Regions from separate parts of the Streptomyces sp. NPDC056452 genome, predicted to be linked through region 1. Evidence: riboswitches for the same ligand, from Rfam matches in the RefSeq annotation. Region 1 holds a riboswitch; each other region holds the start of a gene.

Region 1 (4,261 bases):
CGAATTCCCTTCTTTGTATACGGCGCCATTGTTAATGCCGGACACCTGCGATGTTTACAGAATGTTGCGAAGTCCTCACCCGGGCCGGACCTGCCGTGCGGCCGGGCCGGTCCGTGCGCCGCAGCCGGTGGGCGGCGGTGGCCCGCTCGGCATGCTGGGCCGCGAGCGCCCTGGCCCGTTCCGCGTCACCGCGCGCCACGGCGTCCACGATGGCGCCGTGCTCGGCCCAGGAATCGGCGGGGCGGGCCGGATGCTCGACCGTGTACATCCAGGCGATCTTGTGCCTGAGCTGGGTGAGCAGCGAGATGAGGGCGGGGCTGCCCGACGCCTGTGCCAGCGTCTCGTGGAACCAGCCGCCGAGCGAGCGCAGATCCTCGCCCTCGCCCCGGCGAACCCGCTCCTGTCCCAGTCTGACCAGCCCTCGGAGCACCTTGAGGTGTGCCTCGGTGCGACGCTGGGCGGCGCGGGCGGCACCCAGTGGTTCCAGGAGCATGCGGATCTCCAAGAGGTCGGCGGCCTCCTGCTCCGTGGGCTCGGCGACACAGGCGCCGGCGTGCCTGCGGGTGACGACGAACCCCTCGGACTCCAGGGTGCGCAGTGCCTCGCGCACCGGGACGCGGGAGACCCCGTACCGACGTGCGAGCACCTCCTCGGTGAGGCGGCTGCCGCGTTCGAAGACACCGGAGACGATGTCGTCACGGATTGCCGTGCATACCGAATGCGCGGGAATGCGCATGTCCGAACCTCCGCCTTAATCCCCGCGAAACGCGGCCGATCGACGCCTGTTCTGTGACTCTATTGCAATCAGCCGCAATTTCCGATGGCGGAGCGGAATCCATGGATATCTTCCAGCCGACGAGTACTTCTGCGGCGGTTCGCGGCGGAGCGGTCCCGGGGCGGCACGACGAAGGCCCCGGCGGGTGCCGGGGCCTTCGGAAAGCTGTGCGACAGGAGGGTCTCAGACCTGGAGACCGTGCGCCCGGAGGTAGGCGACCGGGTCCATGTCGGATCCGTACTCCGGGGTGGTCCGCGCCTCGAAGTGCAGGTGCGGTCCGGTGGAGTTGCCGGTGGAGCCCGACAGGCCTATCTGCTGCCCCGAGGCGACGCTCTGTCCGACGGACACGCCGATCGAGGAGAGGTGGCCGTACTGGGTGTACGTGCCGTCCGTCATCCGGAGCACGATGTTGTTGCCGTACGCGCCGCCCCAGCCCGCCTCGACGACCGTCCCGGCGCCGACGGCGACGACGGAGCTGCCGGACGCGGCGCGGAAGTCGACACCGGAGTGGCTGCCGGAGGACCAGAGGGCACCGCTGGACTTGTAGCCGGTGGTCACGGAGGAGCCGGCGACCGGGAGGTGGAAGGAGTTCAGCCGGGCGCGCTCGGCGGCGCGGGCGGCGCGCGCCTTGGCCTCACGGACCTCCTTGGCGCGGGCTTCGGCCTTGCGCTTCGCCTCGGCCTTGGCCTTCGCCTTGGCCGCCGCTTCGGCCTTCGCCTTCGCCGCGACGTCGGCCTGGTGCTGCTGCGCCTCGGCCTGGGCGTCGATCTGGGCGGCGAGAGTGGTGTCGAGGGCAACGGCCTGGGTCAGACCGGTGACGGTGAGGGCCTCGGAGTCCGCGGCGAGGGCCGGGGAGGCCATTCCGCCGATGACGCCGGTGGTGGCCAGAGCCGCGATGCCGGCGACCTTGGCGCTCCTGCGCGTCAGGCGGCTCGGGGCACGGTGCTTCCCGGTGGCACGGGTGAACGCCATGGAGGGGCTGATCCTTTCCTTCCTTCTCGCCTACCGGGTTAGCTGACGGGTTCGGAGCAGGAAGGTCTCCTACGGATCCCCCCGCCTCGTACGAGACGCGGACATCCGATTCACCCCAGGGACTACGTGGGTCCCCGGCTCCCCAGGCTCGCGCCTGACGGGGACTCGGCGATGACTGCCCGGCGCCGCGGATGCGGCATACGTCTGGCGGACAGCCGAGCCGACGCTAGGCCGGGCGACTTTCAATCACCAAACGGACAGGTCGCTTTGTCGCACATCCCACAGGCCATACCTGAACGTTCTTCACCAAATCAGACAAAAAGGAGAACCCCGGCGAGAAGGCACTCGCCGGGGTTCGCTTTGTTCTGTTCTGTCAGCCGGTGACGACCGACACCTCGCCGATACCCAGCGCCCTGACGGGCTCCGCGATCTGCGAAGCGTCTCCCACGAGGACCGTGACCAGCCGGTCCACGGGGAACGCGTTGACGACCGCGGCCGTCGCCTCCACCGTGCCGGTCTCCGCCAGGCGCGCGTACAGCTGGGCCTGGTAGTCGTCCGGGAGGTGCTGCTCCACCTGGTCGGCGAGGGTGCCCGCGACCGATGCCGCCGTCTCGAACTTCAGCGGGGCGACCCCCACGAGGTTCTGCACGGCGGTCTCGCGCTCGGCGTCCGTGAGCCCCTCGGCCGCCAGGGTGCGCAGGACCTTCCACAGGTCGTCCAGGGCCAGCCCGGTGGACTCCGTGTCCACGGAGCCGCTGATGGCGAGCATCGCGGCGCCGGTCGCCCCGGAGACGGATCCGGGTGCCGTCGAGCGCAGCACCTGGCCGAAGGCCCGGACGCCGTAGGTGTAGCCCTTCTCCTCGCGCAGGACGCGGTCCAGCCGGGAGGTGAGGGTGCCCCCCAGGCAGTACGTGCCCAGGACCTGGGCGGGCCAGACGCTGTCGTGCCGGTCGGCGCCGATCCGGCCGATCAGCAGCTGCGTCTGCACGGCTCCGGGACGGTCCACGATCACCACCCGGCCGGTGTCGTCCGCGGTGATCGGCGGCACCGGGCGCGCCTGGCCGGCGTTGCCCGACCAGTCACCGATGGTGTCCGCGAGCAGCGTGTCCAGATCGACCCCGGTGAGGTCACCGACGATGACAGCCGTCGCGGTGGACGGGCGGACATGGGCGTCGTAGAAGGCGCGCACACCCGCGGCGTCGATCCGCCGCACGGTCTCCTCGGTGCCCTGGCGCGGACGGGACATCCGCGCCGTGGCGGGGAACAGCTCCTTGGAGAGCTGCTTGGCGGCACGCCGGGCCGGGTTGGCCTGCTCGTGCGGAATCTCGTCGAGCCGGTTGCCCACCAGGCGCTCCACCTCGCTCTCGGTGAAGGCCGGCGCCCGCAGCGCTTCGGCGACCAGGCCGAGCGCCTTGGAGAGCCGGGAGACCGGGACCTCCAGCGAGACCCGGACACCGGGGTGGTCGGCGTGCGCGTCGAGCGTGGCACCGCAGCGCTCCAGCTCGGCGGCGAACTCCTCCGCCGAATGCTTGTCGGTGCCCTCGGACAGCGCGCGCGCCATGATCGTGGCCACACCGTCCAGACCCTCGGGCTCGGCGTCGAGCGGCGCGTCCAGGAAGATCTCCACGGCGACGACCTGCTGGCCGGGGCGGTGGCAGCGCAGCACGGTCAGGCCATTGGGCAGAGCGCCGCGATCGGGCGCGGGAAAGGCCCAGGGCCTGGCCTCGCCTGCGGTCGGCTGCGGGTGGTACTCCATCGCTACTCCAGTCACGGCGGCGTCGGTCACTTCTCGGCCCCCTCGTGGTCGTCGGTGCTGCCTGCGGCATCCTCGGCCTCGTCCGCCGGCTCGACCGGCTCGTAGACCAGGACCGCCCGGTTGTCGGGACGCAGATGCGCCTGGGCGGCCGCCTGGACCTCCTGCGCGGTGACGTCGAGCACCCGCTGCACCGCGGTGAGCGCGAGCTGGGGGTCGCCGAACAGCACGGCGTACCTGCACAGTTCGTCGGCGCGGCCCGCGACCGTGCCGAGCCTGTCCAGCCACTCGCGCTCCAACTGGGCCTGCGCCCGCTCCATTTCCTCGGGCGTGGGGCCCTCGGCCGCGAAGCGGGCCAGCTCCTCGTCGACGGCCGTCTCGATCTGCGGCACCTCGACACCACCGGACGTCTTCACGTCCAGCCAGCCCAGGGAGGGCGCTCCGGAGAGCCTGAGCAGCCCGAATCCCGCGGCCACCGCCGTACGGTCGCGCCGGACCAGGCGGTTGTGCAGCCGGGACGACTCGCCGCCGCCGAGGACGGTCAGCGCCAGGTCCGCGGCGTCGCACTCGCGGGTGCCGTCGTGCGGCAGCCGGTAGGCGGCCATCAGCGCACGCGCGGGGACCTCCTCGTGCACCACTTCGCGCAGCTGCTCACCGATGGTGCCGGGCAGCGTGCCGTCGCGCGGCGGCTGCTTGCCGTCGTGCGAGGGGATGGAGCCGAAGTACTTCTCGATCCAGGCCAGCGTCTGCTCCGGGTCGAT
Region 2 (4,261 bases), on a different contig from region 1:
GGAGTTGCTGCGGTACGACGGTCCGGTGGAGCTCGCCACCTGGCGGTACGCCACCGAACCCGTGACGCTGGGCGGACAGCGCATCGAGGCCGGGGACCCCGTTCTCGTGGTGCTGGCCGCCGCCGACCGGGACCCGGAGCGCTTCCACGATGCGGACACGCTGGATCTCGCGCGGAGTGACAATCAGCACCTCGGGTACGGGCACGGCATCCACTACTGCCTGGGTGCGCCGCTGGCCCGGCTGGAGGGCCAGGCGGCGTTGGCGACGCTGCTGCGACGCCTTCCCGACCTGCGGCTTGCTGCGGAACCTACCGATTTGCGGTGGCGGGGCGGGCTCATCATGCGCGGACTTCGCACTCTTCCCGTCGAGTTCGATCCCGGACAGCGCTCCGAAAAAAGTGACACTCTGTCAACTCTGTGACTTTCACGTGATCTCCGCTGCATCGACTTGTGACACACGTTCGAGTGCGGCTAGGTTCACCGTTCGACTCACCAGTCACACGTCAGTCACACGGAAGGCAATCCCATGGGCTCCGCGAACGGCAGACACCGTCGCCCTCGGCAGGCACCCGCCATCGTCGTCGCCGCAGGCGTCACAGGGTCGGCCATCGCCATCCCGCTGCTCGGCGCGACCGGCGCGCACGCAGCCGACGCCTCGACCTGGGACCGGGTCGCCGAGTGCGAGAGCGGTGGCATGTGGAGCGCCGACCTCGGCAACGGCTACTACGGCGGCCTGCAGCTCTCGCAGGACACCTGGTCGGCCTACGGCGGTACGGCGTTCGCGCCCCGTGCCGACCTGGCCAGCCGCTCGCAGCAGATATCCGTGGCGGAGAAGGTGCTCGACGACCAGGGGGTGACGGCGTGGGCCAGCTGCGCGGTGATCTCCGGGCTCGCGCTGGACAACACGCTCCCGGGTGTCGACCCGGGCAGTGAGCCGACCACCGAGCCGTCGGACACCGTGACCCCGTCCGACGACGCGTCGGCCACCCCCTCGTCCGATGCGTCGGACGACGCGAGCGGGAACCGGAACACGGACAACAAGGGCGGCGAAAGCGGCAAAGCCGACAAGTCGACCGGATCCGACACGGCCGCCCCTTCGACCTCTCCTTCGCCGGAGACGTCCGAGGCCTCTGACGGTTCGACGGAAGCGCCGGGCGGCAAGCACCGCGGCACGCCGGCCCCGGAGGCGAGCGCGGGTGCGGGCTCGACGGACGGGCGCGAGTCCGGCCGTCACGCTTCGCGCGGGGACGCCGACGCACGCAAGGGCGGCGACGGCACCTACACCGTCCGCGCGGGCGACAACCTCTGGGCGATCGCGGACGCGCAGGAGCTGCCCGGCGGCTGGACGGCGCTCTATGAGGCCAACAAGGACGAGCTGGGCTCCGACCCGGACCTGATCCTTCCCGGACAGAACCTCGACCTGGGTCTCGACCTGGGCGCCCAGGCGGACGAGAAGACCGCCGGAGCCGGTGCGGAAGCCGCCGCGGGCAACTGATCCAATTCGGGAAAACGCCCCATAATCGGGGGCAGTTCAGAGGCCTATGTCCACTTATGTCTAAGTGAGACATGGGTCTCTTTGCGTCAACTCACGCTGCCCGCCCGCCCGGTTCGCCGACGACGCCTCCGACCTGCGAAAACGATCCTTCGCCCGTTGCGGGTAAGGCCTGATTGTCCGTGATGTCCATCTTTGAATGTGGGGGTTGCCTATGTTTACGGTCGGAACCGCTCGCACCGCGGGCACCTTCGACCGTCACGCCGAATCCTGCCGTCGGCCGAAGGGATTCGACGCGTAAAGCGCCGTAGGCAGGAGCGGGGGACCCAGGTAAGTGCCGGACCCGGCCGTCGGAAGACGGGTGAGGACCGGCTGGGGGTGAAGTCGCTTGCCAGTGCGAGCGACCGGGCAACTCACAGGCCCGAACCCGACAGCTCACCTCGTAGGCGTCGGTGAGGAGAACCATGCTGCTTTCGAGCAAGGGCAAGCACCGTCGCCCGTCCAAGGCCGTCCGTATCGCCACCCTGGCCGGCGTCACCGGTGCCGCAGTCGCCGTTCCGCTGATGGGTGCGACCGGCGCCTCCGCCGCCTCCGTCGCCACGTGGGACGCCGTCGCGCAGTGCGAGTCCGGTGGCAACTGGTCCATCAACACCGGCAACGGCTACTACGGCGGCCTGCAGTTCTCCCAGTCCAGCTGGGCAGCCGCCGGCGGCACGCAGTTCGCCGCCCGCGCCGACCTGGCCTCCAAGGCTCAGCAGATCACCGCCGCCGAGAAGCTCCTCGACCTGCAGGGCCCGGGCGCCTGGGCCTGCGCCGGTGCCGGCGGCCTCACCAACGACGGTGTGGACCCGGGTGTCGACGCCTCCGCGACGGGCGCCGACAAGGCCGCCCAGCCGGAGCGCAAGGCCGAGCAGCCCACCACGCGCAGCGAGAAGCGCACCGCCCCCGAGGCCTCGAAGACCGTCACGACCCCGACCGGCGACAAGGTCAAGAAGGGTGACGGCGAGTACAAGGTGAAGGCCGGCGACACCCTGAGCACGATCGCCGACGCGAAGAAGGTCAAGGGCGGCTGGCAGAAGCTGTTCAAGCTCAACGACGACATCGTCGAGGACGCCGACCTGATCTTCCCGGGTCAGCAGCTCCACCTGAAGTAGTCCCGGGTCTCTCCTCCCCGAAGGCTTCGGGACCGCGTAAGGGTGTCCGGCGGCACCCCACGTGTTCCCTCCCGGCCCGGCGCACTCACCCCCGTGTGCGCCGGGCCGGGGTCGTGTCCGCGGTGCGCCGCACGGGCCCACCGCGTGCGTGATCGTTCAACTATTGTGGTTACTCGTCAGTAGATTTCTGGACCTTTGCCCGGAATGCAGGCCCTTGGGTCCTTTTTCGTCCCAGGGGACGGGCGGTCGGCCGACGCAGGGGGCCGAGCCGGTTAGGCTCGTGGCGCAAGGCCACAGTGACCCTGCACAACCAGCGTCATATCCCAGAAGGAGATGCCTCGTGCCGTCCATCGACGTCGTCGTAGCCAGGGAAATCCTCGACTCCCGGGGCAACCCCACGGTCGAGGTCGAGGTTGGCCTCGACGACGGCAGCACGGGACGTGCTGCTGTTCCGTCCGGCGCCTCCACCGGTGCGTTCGAGGCCATCGAGCTTCGCGACGGCGACCCCAACCGGTACCACGGCAAGGGTGTCGAGAAGGCCGTCCTCGCCGTCATCGAGCAGATCGGCCCGGAGCTCGTCGGTTACGACGCCACCGAGCAGCGCCTCATCGACCAGGCGATGTTCGACCTCGACGCCACCGAGAACAAGGGCTCCCTCGGCGCCAACGCCATCCTCGGCGTCTCGCTGGCCGTGGCCCACGCCGCGTCCGAGGCGTCCGACCTGCCGCTGTTCCGCTACCTCGGCGGCCCGAACGCGCACCTGCTGCCCGTTCCGATGATGAACATCCTGAACGGCGGCTCGCACGCCGACTCCAACGTGGACATCCAGGAGTTCATGATCGCGCCGATCGGCGCCGAGTCCTTCTCCGAGGCCCTTCGCTGGGGCGCGGAGATCTACCACACGCTGAAGAAGGTCCTGAAGACCAAGGGCCTGTCCACGGGTCTCGGTGACGAGGGCGGCTTCGCCCCGAACCTCGAGTCCAACCGCGCCGCCCTGGACCTGATCCTCGAAGCCGTCAAGGAAGCCGGCTACGTTCCGGGCCGCGACATCGCGCTCGCCCTCGACGTCGCCGCGTCCGAGTTCTACAAGGACGGCAAGTACGAGTTCGAGGGCAAGTCCCGCTCGGCCGCCGAGATGACCGAGTACTACGAGGAGCTCGTCTCCGCGTACCCGCTGGTCTCCATCGAGGACCCGCTGTACGAGGACGACTGGGCCGGCTGGAAGGTCATCACCGACAAGCTCGGCGGCAAGGTGCAGATCGTCGGTGACGACCTGTTCGTCACCAACCCCGAGCGCCTGGCCCGTGGCATCGAGGAGGGCTCGGCCAACGCCCTGCTCGTCAAGGTCAACCAGATCGGTTCGCTGACCGAGACCCTGGACGCCGTCGAGCTGGCCCAGCGCAACGGCTTCAAGTGCATGATGTCCCACCGCTCCGGTGAGACCGAGGACGTCACCATCGCCGACCTCGCCGTCGCCGTGAACTGCGGCCAGATCAAGACCGGCGCCCCGGCCCGCTCGGACCGTGTCGCCAAGTACAACCAGCTGCTGCGCATCGAGGAGATCCTCGACGACGCCGCGGTGTACGCGGGCCGTTCGGCGTTCCCGCGGTTCCGC
Region 3 (4,261 bases), on a different contig from region 1:
GGTCCGCGGGCCCGGGCCTGCTGCGGCTCTCCCCCGAGGGCCTCGCCCACTCCGACGCACTGGGCCCGGAGCTGTTCTCCCCCGCCGTACGGGCCGCGATGGCCGCGTACGAAGTGAAATGAGCCCCGTGACGCCGACGCCTGCGGACCTGACGATCCTGTACCGGGGCCCGCTGGCGTCGTGCGACTACGACTGCCCCTACTGCCCGTTCGCCAAGCGACGGGACAGCGGGGAGCAACTGCGCGCCGACCGTGCGGCTCTGGAGCGGTTCACGGCGTGGGCCGCCGCGCAGACCGGCGAGCGGCTGTCGGTGCTCTTCACGCCGTGGGGCGAGGGGCTGGTCCGTTCCTGGTACCGGCACGCTCTCGTCGAGCTGTCCCGGCTCCCGCACATCGGCCGCGTCGCCATCCAGACCAATCTCGGCGGCCGCACCGGCTGGCTGGCCGACGCCGCGCGGGACAAGGTCGCCCTGTGGTGCACGTACCACCCGGGCCAGACTCCGTACGAGCGGTTCCTCGGCAGGTGCCGGGAGCTGACCGCCCTCGGGGTCCGCCACAGCGTCGGGGTCGTGGGGCTGGACGCCCACCTCGACGAGGCCCGACGGCTGCGTGAGGCGCTGCCCCCTGAGGTGTACCTCTGGGTCAACGCCGCCGAGGGACACACGTACACGGACGAGGAGGCGGACCGCTGGACGGCCCTGGACCCCCTGTTCCCGTACAGCCGGTATCCGCACCGCTCGGCCGGGCTGCCCTGCCGGACAGGTGAGTCGGTCGTCTCGGTGGACGGCGACGGCACGGTGCGCCGCTGCCATTTCGTCCGCGCCGAGCTCGGCAACCTCTACGACGGCAGCTTCCGGCGCTCGTTGGGTCCGCGTGGCTGTCCGCTCGATGTGTGCGACTGCCACATCGGCTATGTGCACCTGGAGACGCTGCCGTTGTACGACGTCTTCGCGGGCGGCGTGCTGGAGCGGATACCCGCCGGCCCCGTGCGGGTGCCTACCGCGGACGCGCTCAGTGGAGCGGTACCGAGGCGTTCCCTCCCCGTCATCACCCGCTGAGCGAACCGAGCGCGCTGAGCGCACTGATCACCGGCGTCGGACACGCGTGTGATCAGTGCGCTCGGAGGTGCTCAGAGCGGGAGCAGATCGGGGCGTTTGGCCTCGACGTGGTCACCGGAGGACTCACCGCGCAGGCGCCGGCCGATCCACGGGACGAGGTACTCGCGGGCCCAGGCCATGTCGTCGCGGCGCACTTCGAGTGCTCCGCGCTGTACCTGCGGGGGCCACACCTGGTCGGGGTCGGCCGGCACGTCGAGGCCGAGGACCTGGGCGGCGCGCAGCGCGACCCGGGTGTGTCCCTCCGCCGAGAGGTGCAGCCGGTCGTTGTCCCAGGCACGCCTGTCCTGCACGGACCGGAGCGACCACAGGTCCAGGACGGGGCAGTCGTAGCGGTCGGCGATGGACCGTACATGGGCGGTGTAGGTGGCGATCTTGCCCCGCAGGTGCCTGAGCACCGGAACGCCGCGGGTGTCGAAGCCGGTGGTGATCATGACGGTGCCGACCGAGCGGGTCAGGTCGGCGACCGCGCGCTCGAAGCGTTCGGCCACGTCGTCCGGGTCGGTGCCGGGCCGGATGATGTCGTTGCCGCCCGCGCAGAAACTCACCAGATCCGGTGCGAGCTCCTTGGCGCGGGGGACCTGCTCCTCGACTATCTGGTCGAGGAGGCGTCCGCGTACGGCGAGATTGGCGTACCGGAAGTTCCCGTGCGGGCCGTCCGCGGGGTCGGCCGCTGCATCGGGGAGAGGGAGCTGGTCCGCCAGAATGACCGCGAAACGGTCCGCCCAGCCGACGAGCGTCCCATCGGGGCCGGGGTCTCCGACGCCCTCGGTGAAGCTGTCGCCAATCGCTGCGTACGACCCGATGGTGCCTCGTCTTTTGTTTCTCGAATCGTCTGCCACAAGCGCATATCCTGCACCTTCGAATGTGACCTACGCGACCGTAATAAGGGGTTGACGGGTGGTGAGATAGACCACCCGGTCAGGTTTTGGTAAAGCCGGAATAAGCAGAGGGGCGGTGCGCCGCCGCGCACCGCCCCTCGTGAGCTCACCGAGCCGCCTGATGACGTCAGATGGAGACGCCGTGCGAGCGCAGGTAGGCGATCGGGTCGACGTCCGAGCCGTAGCTCGGGCCGGTGCGGACCTCGAAGTGGAGGTGCGGGCCGGTGGAGTTGCCGGTGGAACCGGAGAGGCCGATCTGCTGGCCGCCGGTGACGGTCTGGCCGGCCGAGACGCCGAGCGACGACAGGTGGGCGTACTGGGAGTACATGCCGTCGTCGTGCTTGATGACGACCTCGTTGCCGTACGCACCGCTCCAGCCCGCGGAGACCACGGTGCCCGGGCCGATGGACCGGACGCTGGTGCCGGAGGCGGCCTGGAAGTCGGAGCCGGTGTGGTAGCCGCTGGACCAGCTGGCACCGGCGACGCGGTACTGGGTGGAGACGCTGCCGTTGGCCACCGGGGTGGTGTAGCCGGAGCTGTTGCTCTCCGAAGCGCCGGTGGAGTCGGCGGTGTTGGTGGCCGTCGACGCCTTCTCGGCCGGAGCGGCGGCCTTGGGGGCCGACTCCGCCTTGGAGGGGGCGGCCTTCGGGGCGGCCTTGGAGGGGGCTGCCTCCGCGTGGGAGCCGGACGCCTTGACGCCGAGGGTCAGCTTCATGCCCGGGAAGATCAGGCTCGGGTTGCCGCCGACGACCTCACGGTTGTCCTTGTACAGCTTCTCCCAGCCGCCCTTGACCTTCTTGTCGGCTGCGATCTTCGCCAGGTAGTCGCCGGCGACCACGGAGTAGGTCTTGGGGGCGCCATGCTTCTTCGCCACGGAGGCGGCCGGCGCGTGGTGCGCCGCGCTGGCGGCCGCGGGCTTCGCGGCGGGTGCGGACTGCTCCGCGGCGAAGGCGCCGGTGGCGCCGATCAGCGGAAGGGCGAGGACGGCGCCGCCGGTCCCTGCGGCGAGGACGCCGCGGGAGATCGGGCTGGCCTTCGTACGACGGTGCTTACCCTTTGCGGGCATGGGGAATTCCTCTCCGGCGCCTGCGAGGTGAGCTGTCGGGTTCGGACTGGAGATGCCCGGCCGCGCTGAGCGCGTCTTGACCCCAAGCCGTTCCGGATCACTCCGGTCGGCGGCTTACCTGGTTCCCCCGCTCCTGCCACACGTGAGTCGGTGCGGATTCCGGGCGGCGGCAGGATTAGGCGTTCCGTCCGGATTGACGGTGACCGTAAGCGAGTCAGGACGCCGGGAACAAGCCACCGGTTGCGTACCGGAATGAGCGGTTCAATTCCGGTTCCGAATTCCGGTCACACTCCGTGGATTACGGATCTTGGCTTTCCGCGTGGCGTATGGATTACCTCCCGGCAGTTTCGCCACACACCGTCACGGATATGATCCCGCTCACCTGTCGCATCCCATCTCCCGTATAAGCGGGGCATGTTCTGCTAAATACACCAATACGGACATGTCATGGTCGCGGGCGGCCGGTCGACCGGCCGCGAAGGCACCGGAGGGCGAAACGATTGCCCGATGAATCCATGTCGTATCGTCGCGGGCGTGCCCCTGTCGGCGAGCGGCGCCGACGCCCAGACACTCCAGGAGTCCTTGTGACGCAGCAGCTGCCAGAGGTTCCGTCGACAGACGCCGAGCTGACCGGTGTCCGCAACTTCCGCGACGTGGGCGGCCTGCCGACCACGGACGGCGGCAGGGTGCGCTACGGGCGCCTCTACCGCAGCGGCCACCTCGCGCACGCCACCGAGACGGACACGGCATTCCTGGCCGGACTCGGCCTGCACACGGTCTTCGACTTCCGCAATGCCGCCGACCACAAGCTCGACGGCCTCGACGTGGAACTTCCCGGTGTCCGGAATGTCAGCATTCCGCTCTCGGACCCGGCCGACGGCGCCGAGTTCTGGCGACTGGTGCGCGACGGCAACATCCAGCAGCTGCGCTCGATCCTCGCCGACGGCAAGGGGACGGCCCGCATGATCGCGTCGTACCGGTCGATCATCACGGACCGCACCGCGGAGCACAGCAGGGTGCTGCACGCGCTGGCCGAGGACAGCGTGCCGGCTCTGATGCACTGCGCGGCGGGCAAGGACCGGGCCGGTCTGTCGATCGCGATCTCGCTGCTGGCGGTCGGCGTCGAGAAGGAGGCCGTCGAGGCCGACTACCTCAAGTCCAACGATGCGCACCGCCGCTACAAGGTGCGGCGCAGCGACA

What was found. A riboswitch is a leader RNA that binds a small molecule or an ion and turns the genes downstream of it on or off. The one in region 1 is predicted to bind cyclic di-AMP.
Positions count from the first base shown of each region.
Region 2: it holds a riboswitch for cyclic di-AMP, as region 1 does, so the genes downstream of both, ACFQ6X_RS13905 (transglycosylase family protein) here and ACFQ6X_RS10710 (M23 family metallopeptidase) in region 1, are expected to answer to the same signal.
Region 3: it holds a riboswitch for cyclic di-AMP, as region 1 does, so the genes downstream of both, ACFQ6X_RS28625 (peptidoglycan DD-metalloendopeptidase family protein) here and ACFQ6X_RS10710 (M23 family metallopeptidase) in region 1, are expected to answer to the same signal.

Region 1 is NZ_JBHTRI010000008.1:136,717-140,977, forward strand. Features, by position in the region: gene ACFQ6X_RS10705 (GntR family transcriptional regulator) at 32-736, opposite strand; gene ACFQ6X_RS10710 (M23 family metallopeptidase) at 959-1,747, opposite strand; cyclic di-AMP (ydaO/yuaA leader) riboswitch at 1,760-1,928, opposite strand; gene ACFQ6X_RS10715 (M16 family metallopeptidase) at 2,121-3,503, opposite strand; gene ACFQ6X_RS10720 (pitrilysin family protein) at 3,530-4,261, opposite strand, start outside.
Region 2 is NZ_JBHTRI010000011.1:179,493-183,753, forward strand. Features, by position in the region: gene ACFQ6X_RS13895 (cytochrome P450) at 1-421, shown strand, start outside; gene ACFQ6X_RS13900 (transglycosylase family protein) at 527-1,495, shown strand; cyclic di-AMP (ydaO/yuaA leader) riboswitch at 1,786-1,956, shown strand; gene ACFQ6X_RS13905 (transglycosylase family protein) at 1,957-2,646, shown strand; gene eno (phosphopyruvate hydratase) at 2,987-4,261, shown strand, end outside.
Region 3 is NZ_JBHTRI010000034.1:84,831-89,091, forward strand. Features, by position in the region: gene ACFQ6X_RS28610 (STM4012 family radical SAM protein) at 1-122, shown strand, start outside; gene ACFQ6X_RS28615 (STM4011 family radical SAM protein) at 128-1,057, shown strand; gene ACFQ6X_RS28620 (SGNH/GDSL hydrolase family protein) at 1,129-1,956, opposite strand; gene ACFQ6X_RS28625 (peptidoglycan DD-metalloendopeptidase family protein) at 2,123-3,061, opposite strand; cyclic di-AMP (ydaO/yuaA leader) riboswitch at 3,066-3,224, opposite strand; gene ACFQ6X_RS28630 (tyrosine-protein phosphatase) at 3,646-4,261, shown strand, end outside.